Regions from separate parts of the Corynebacterium sp. TUM25015 genome, predicted to be linked through region 2. Evidence: predicted binding sites of a transcription regulator. Region 2 holds the regulator's gene; the other holds the start of a gene.

Region 1 (3,754 bases), 200 kb from region 2:
TGGCCGCCCTTGCCCTAAGACATTTCGACTATCCGGGAATGTTCCTTATGTGCAGCATCATCTGCATCGTCGGTGCTGTGATGGTGCTGCCTGTGACCTCCTCAAAGTAAAGACTAGAACGGTGGTTCCTCTTCGCTGAATGTGCGCGCCACCCGCGCTTTCCGAACACCCCGTTCGGCGAAAGTCTCGCGAGTCAACGGCCCGCCGGGCACGGTCACGATCTCGTGGCCGTCTCCATGAGAAGTCCACACCTCCGTGCCATCCGCATGCAGCTCGATGTCCCAAGTGCCGGCTGTTTTCAGGCGATGGTGCGTGCGACACAGTAGATGCATGTTCGCAGTGGTCGTCGGCCCTCCATTCGCATGGCGATGCACATGATCGACATCACAGGCGTATCCCGGAACGTCGCACCCCGGAAAGCGACAGTGCCCATCACGCCCGGTTACTGACGCCCGCAGCAGCTCCGTCGGCTGGTAGCCCTTCGTCGCGGTATAGCCGGGGGCTGCCAGGTGAGTGACCTTCGCGAGCCACTTACGGCTGGCAACGTCGCTCAACCAATGGTCTTCAGCGAATACCCCGCCGGGTTGTGGGTCGACGGCCTTATATAGGTTTAAAGTGACCTCGGTGGTGATGTTCTGTTCGAGCATCGCCAGAAAGGCCTCGCCCATCGTGCAACTGTGCCTCTTAGAGGCCGCCTTAACAGCCTTGTGCAACTCCACGCCCTTCAGCCGCGGAACGGTCAGGGTAAAGACCGTTGTTTCGCATCTGCTGCGGTCTATAAAAAGCTCAGGAGAGTTTGTATCCATGGGCGGAATGTGATCCGGCCGGCCAATGACTGCTTTGATCTTGTTGTAAACCGCTCGTGGTGTGGGCACTTGCTGATTCGGACGGGTGGGTCTCAACGCCTTGAGGATCTCTTCTTCCACGTCGGCCCGTTCGCCGGGCGCGACTGCTTGAACCGCTTCGGTGACCTGCTGTATGTGCCGAATCGAAAATGCTCCGCACCGGAATAGCTCGTGAATACGCGGGAAAGCCTGAAGCATCAGGCCTGCGTCAGCATAGTTGGTAGCTACCACTTTGCTAATACCGAAGCGCACCGCAATCTTGGAAACATGATCCGGAACGAGGTCGTCGGGCGCCGGAGTAGACTGCTCCACCATAGTCAAATGGGTCAGGTTCAATGACCGCGATGTGACAGTCAACGGGTCATCGGAACACGCAAGGCGGTAGTAAGGCTCGGCAGTATCGGGAGGTCTTGTGACTGTATTGGCAGTGGTGAGTGTGGTGGTCATACACATCCCCTTTTGGTGAACTAACAATAGTTTAGAACACCCGTTCTACATTAGTCAATACCTTTACCAAATAAAATGCTAACTCTTTAGTTTAAGTAGAACGCGTTTTCTAATTAGAAAGCCAACCTTCCAGCCCGCCGACATTCATGTACAAATGAAGGTATGAGCACTTTAGACCTCTCACAGGAAACCGTCCTCATCACAGGCGCCAGCTCAGGCCTAGGCAAAGAATTCGCCTCCCAGCTGGCAGCAAAGGGCGCAAATCTCGTGCTGGTCGCACGCCGTCAGGATCGGCTGCACAAGATTGCGGCCGAAATTAAGAGGCGTCACAAAGTAAAGGTCGAAGTTATAGCGAAGGACCTATCCGAACATGGCGTGGCCGGCGAGATTTCATGGGAGCTGTCCACGCGCGGGATCACGGTAACCTCGCTGATCAACAACGCAGGCTTCGCGAACTACGAGTCATTCAGCGACATCCCGACAGATAGCCTGCGCGCAGAAATCGCGGTCAATGTCCACGCACTAGTGGAACTGACTCACATGTTTCTGCCACGGTTCGAAGATCGAGGCAATGGGTTCATCCTCAATGTGTCATCCATTGCAGGGTTCCAGCCCTCCCCTGGCATGGTGGTCTATGGTGCGACGAAGGCGTTTGTGCTGTCGTTTACCGAAGGCCTATACGCAGAGCGAAAGGGCTCTGGCGTGCGAATCATGGCGCTGTGCCCGGGGCCAACCGAGACGGAGTTTTTCCGAGTCGCCGGCAGTGACAGAGCCGACGGCGGGCTCAAGCGCATGAGCAGCCACGATGTCGTGACGGCGGGAATCGAAGCACTGCTGCGCAAGTCGCCGCCGCCGTCGGTAGTCGCGGGCGCGCGCAACAAGGTGCTAACAAGCATCTCGCAGCGCATGCCACGGCGCGTCATGACGGAAGCTATGGCGCGGATAATGAAGCGGCAAGGTTAAGAAGTAGCCGCTCGTCGCGTGCTACGAGCTGTACACCAACGGGCAGGCCATCTCTTCCTCTACCTGCGGGGATGTTCATCGCCGGATGCCCGGAAACGTTCCACAGCGCTGTGAAGGCAACCGAGGGCAAACTCGCGATCTGTGCCGCCAACATCCCCTTCCCGGAAAGCACACCAGCGCGCGCCGGGCGCGAGGCCACCGTTGGTGTAAGGAGCACGTCAACGTCCTCGAACACCCGATCCAGCTCCTCCCCCAGCTCGTCGGAGAACTTCTCCGCCCAACGCAGCACCGGCCCCTGGGCCCATGCACCTGCCAGGTGCGTAACTTTGTGGCGCCCCTCGATACGTTCGGGATACTCCAGCCCGGCGATCTCCTCCCGAATCCCCGCGAAGAACTGCGTGACGAAAGCCGCCGTCGGATCCTTGTGCCGCAGCGCATAGTCGCTCACAGTGTGTCCCAGCCCTCGCAGCTGATCGGCAACACGGCATACTGCCCGGACATGGTCGCGGTGTGGTGGGGTCAGTGGCGTTGCCGGTTGGAGGTTTACGCCAATCCTTAATGACGCCACCTCAGATTCGGTGGCTTCGGAGCCAAATAGGGCGTCAAAAAGAAGGGCGCAGTCGCGTGCAGTACGGGCGATGGGGCCAGCAGTGCCGAGGCGGCACCACAGTTCACCGGGGAGAGTACCGCGGGCGGGTTTGAGGCCAAAGAGACCGCAATGGGCCGAGGGGATGCGGATAGAACCGCCGCCGTCGCCACCAACGGCGAAGGGCACCCATCCAGCGGCAACGGCCGCCGCGGAGCCTCCGGAAGAGCCGCCTGGGGTGAAGCGTGGGTTGTGCGGGTTGCGGGTGATACCGCGAGCCTCCGACTCGGTGAAAGGGAAAGCGCCAAAGGCAGGCATAGTGGTTTTGCCCAGGATGATCGCACCGCTGGCACGGAGTCGGCGGACGATCTCGTCGTCGGAGGCCGCGGGCGTGGGGTTGGCATTGGTGCCGTAGGTCGTGGGCACCCCGCGGACATCAACTTCTTCCTTGATGAGCACCGGCACGCCATGCAGCGGTGCGGGGTTGCTGGACGAATCAAGGTCGGCGGCAGTTGCAAGTGCCTCGTCGTCTAGCAGGACCGAGATCGCGTTGAGGCTACGATCCTGAGCGCGGATACGCCGCAGGGTGCGTTCGATAAGAGGGACGGCGCCGTGCTCAAGGGCAGCGGTGCGCCACTGACTAGAGCTCAGCAATGGTCGCCTTCAGGTTCTCGCCAACACGCTTGCCGGAGTGGATGCAGCCACCGAGGAAGGTGCCTTCAAGGGCATTCTTGCCATGCATACCGCCGCCACCGAAACCGGCGACCTCGCCTGCGGCATAGAGGCCAGGCAGCACCGATCCATCAGTGCGCAGGCACCGCCCGGAAAGATCGGTCTCGATGCCGCCGAGGGTCTTGCGGGTCAGGATGTGCAGCTTGACGGCGATAAGCGGCCCCTTCGACTCGTCGAGTAG
Region 2 (3,754 bases):
ACCAATGCTGGTAAGTCTTCGCTCATCAACGCATTGACGGGTGCGGGAGTACTGGTAGAAGACGCACTATTTGCCACCCTGGATCCGACCACCAGGCGGGCAAACCTGGCTGATGGTCGGTCCGTGGTTTTTAGCGACACGGTTGGATTCGTGCGTCACCTCCCCACGCAGTTGGTTGAAGCTTTCCGCTCGACCTTGGAGGAGGTTCTGGCAGCCGACGTGGTTTTGCACGTTGTGGATGGTTCCGATCCTTTCCCACTGGAGCAGATCAAGGCTGTGAACACAGTGATCGGCGGGATCGTCGAGGAATCCGGACAGGAGGCGCCACCGGAAATTCTGGTGGTGAACAAGATCGATACCGCGGATCCACTGGTGCTCGCCGAACTACGTCACCGAGTGCCGGATGCCGTCTTTGTATCGGCGAAAACAGGTGAAGGGATTGCCGAGCTGGAGGCTCAGCTGGAGTTGTTCCTGAATTCCCTGGATTCCCATGTCACGTTGCACGTGCCTTTTCACCGCGGCGATATCGTGGCCAAAGTCCACGAACTGGGAACGGTAATTGCAGAGGACTATGACGCAGAGGGAACGAAACTAGAGGTTCGTTTGCCGAATGTAGTGGCAGGGGAGTTGCAGGAGTTCAGAGCCGCAGACTAGCTGCCAAAGCTGACGTCGATACCGAGATTGCGCAGCTCGGAAACGTAGGGCTGTGGAGCGTCCTCGTCGGTCACGACGGCACTGATGTCCTGGATAGTTGCGAAGCTCACCAGGTAGTCCAGGCCAAACTTCGTGGAATCGCACAGTGCGACCACGCGGTCGGAGTTTGCCACCATAGAGCGCTTGATTGCTCCTTCTTGGGCATCGGGAGTGGATAGCCCGTGAACGATAGTAAGGGCATTGGTTCCAATGAATGCAACATCGGCATGGAGGACGCCGAGCGCGCGGGTGGCAAGGTCGCCAACGACAGCCTGAGACAGGGCGCGGACGTGCCCACCGATTAGTTGGACATCGCAACGGGGGGATTCCGCCAATGTGGTGGCAATAAAGAAAGAGTTCGTGACGATATTGAGCTTCGGTGCCATCAGCTTGGGATCGTTGGTGGCATTGGCTTCGGCGATGGCCTCGGCAAAGACGCCCGTGGTGGTGCCTGCATCGATGAAGATGGTGCTGCCTGTTTCCGGAAGGAGTGTTACTGCAGCTTTGGCGATTGCTCGCTTGGCTCCGAGAGATGCCTTTGAACGTGTGGCAAGAGTGGTGAAGTCTGTACGGAAATTCTGTGCCGGAACCGCTCCGCCGTGGATGCGGAAGAGCTCACCGCCGTCAGAGAGAATCGCGAGGTCGCGGCGAATTGTTTCCGCGGTGACGCCGAACTTCTCCGCCAGTTCATTCACAGTAACCCTGCCGTGAATGGCGGTGAGGGAGGCTATTTGACGGCGCCGTTCTGCTGATTCCATAGGCGCTACTTTAGTGCCAAGTGGGTCGGAGACGGCGGCGTCAGAACCAATAGGGGGGGAGCTAAATCTTGCGCAAAACCGCTGCGACCTTACCCAGGATGGTCGCCTCTTCGGCAGGAATAGGTTCGAACAGGGGGTTGTGGGGGATAAGCCACAGCCCGTCGGCATCCTTTTGGAACTCCTTTACGGTCGCCTCACCGTCGATCATGGCGGCGACGAAATCGCCGAACTCGGCGACGGCCTGGGAGCGAACCACGACCCAGTCTCCGTTGAAGATGCCGGCATCATGCATAGACTCGCCCACGACCTGCAACAAGAAGAGCTCTCCGTTACCTACCAACTCCTGTGGTAGTGGGAAGTGAGCCTCAACATTTTGCTCTGCAAGGATCGGGGCGCCAGCGGCGATCTGCCCCACAACCGGGACGTAGGTGGCCTCTGGCATGAGCTCTCCGTCGTCGGAAGTCGGGGGCGGAGTAGCTGCTTGCGGCGTGGGTTTAGTCTGGGCTGGGAGCTGCCCACCGTCGAAGGAGCGCACATCAACCGCGCGAGGTCGCTTGCCATCGCGGCGTAGATGTCCGCGCTTCTCCAGCTGGGTGAGATGATAAGAAACCGATGACGTCGAGTGCAGTCCTACAGCATCGGCAATTTCGCGAATACTTGGCGGGTAACCGCGGATGACCGTCGAATCGCGAATGACTTCGAGAATGCGGCGCTGGCGAGTGCTTAGGGCTGGCTTCTTGCCGTCCTTCTGAGCTTGCTTCTCCGCACGCTTGTCAGCCTCGGACTTCGGAGGACGCCCAAGCTTGGGGCGAGGGGAAGGACTTTCGGTGGGTTGGTCGGTGGACACGGTTATACCTCATTCCGGCGGGGTCTCTTTATCGGTATTTCGCGATCTGCTTCCACACTACCCGAAATAGAACGCATTTCTAGTATATGTGTTCGAAAAAGTTTAGATTTGTCTAGACATGTTCGAACATGCGTGCTAAATTCTGTACTGTGTTCGAGATTCGAACAGATGATCTAGAAATCAGAATTTTTGAAGTTCCCTGTCGGGCGTGAATGGTTCACTAGGGTAACAGCCAAGGGAATAAGACGTAGGCGCTAAGAGGCTTTGCTGATTAGCCTTACGTCGCATTGTAAAGGAGTAGCCACATGACCACCTCGATCATCCGTCCCGCAACTACTGTCCAGTCTGCATCGCATGTCCGTGTGCTTCCTGATGATCGGGTTGCGCCACCGCGTAGGCCTCAAGTTCTTAAGCCTAATTGGGAAGCACTGGATTCTAGGGGTAATTCGAACACCTTTGGGTATTCTTCTGCACCTGTTGCGCGTTCGATTCCGCGCCGCAAGATGGATCGCATCTCCGGCGCAAACGAATGCCTGTTCGACAATCAAATGGGGTGGGTAGATAGAGTTCGCGCACGAACGGAGCGAATCATTCACTCGCCTGGTGGAACTGCGGTCTCCCTTGGAGTGATGTCCACGCTGCTTGGGTTTGCGCCTCTTCTCATCCCATAGTTCAGCTTCTGCGTCGGGGGAGGGGCGACTAAGCTGAGAAGGGTGTTGTGCCCCTCCTGTAGCTCAGATTCATCCCGCGTTGTTGATTCGCGATCCATTGAGATGGGTGTTTCTATCCGACGTCGTCGCGAATGCAGTCAATGCCAGACCCGCTTCACCACTATTGAAAGGTCTGTTCTGTTGGTAGTGAAGCGCAATGGCGTGACCGAGGAATTCAGTAGAGAAAAGGTTATCAAGGGCGTGCGTCGGGCATGTCAGGGGCGCGATGTCTCCGACGACGCATTAAAGCGTCTGGCACACGAGGTGGAACAAGCCGTCCGAGTGACACATGGTTCCCAAGTACCCGCAAACCAGATCGGCCTGGCGATCTTGGATCCACTCCGAACCTTGGACGAGGTGGCTTATCTCCGTTTCGCCTCCGTGTATAAGTCTTTTAACTGTGCCGAAGACTTCGAGCAGGAAATCGAATCGCTGCGTGCCCACCGCCAGTCTCTAGCCCAGCATCCTGAAGTGTCTGAAGGCGACGACAGCTAACGGATCTTCTCCAATTTCTTACGGATACGCTGCAGGGATACCGAATGCGCTGTGCCTAGGTTCTGCGCAAAGAGGCTGACTCGAAACTCCTCGATCATCCAGCGCACCTCCTTGATCTGTGGGGAGGCAGCCCTCGCCGTTGGGAGCCGCTTCTTCGTCTTTTCCAAGAGATCAAAAGCCTCTTGAACCTCTTCGTCCAGATCCTCTTCCTTGTCTGGATCCGTCTTCATCATTTCCAATCGAGCGCGCAT

The links. The regulator LexA, encoded in region 2, represses DNA repair genes until DNA is damaged. The targets are predictions, from matches to a motif close to CGAACANNTGTTCG.
Region 1: the regulator LexA is predicted to act here: its motif matches at 1,326-1,339, upstream of AC06DS_RS07710 (HNH endonuclease signature motif containing protein).

Annotation. Positions count from the first base shown of each region.
Region 1 covers NZ_CM150783.1:1,702,751-1,706,504, reverse strand. Annotated here, with positions in the region: gene AC06DS_RS07715 (MFS transporter) at 1-110, shown strand, start outside; gene AC06DS_RS07710 (HNH endonuclease signature motif containing protein) at 114-1,292, opposite strand; gene AC06DS_RS07705 (SDR family NAD(P)-dependent oxidoreductase) at 1,455-2,255, shown strand; gene AC06DS_RS07700 (amidase family protein) at 2,224-3,495, opposite strand; gene AC06DS_RS07695 (FAD-binding dehydrogenase) at 3,482-3,754, opposite strand, start outside.
Region 2 covers NZ_CM150783.1:1,903,117-1,906,870, reverse strand. Annotated here, with positions in the region: gene hflX (GTPase HflX) at 1-654, shown strand, start outside; gene AC06DS_RS08640 (DeoR/GlpR family DNA-binding transcription regulator) at 651-1,451, opposite strand; gene lexA (transcriptional repressor LexA) at 1,513-2,298, opposite strand; gene nrdR (transcriptional regulator NrdR) at 3,012-3,503, shown strand; gene hrpA (ATP-dependent RNA helicase HrpA) at 3,500-3,754, opposite strand, start outside.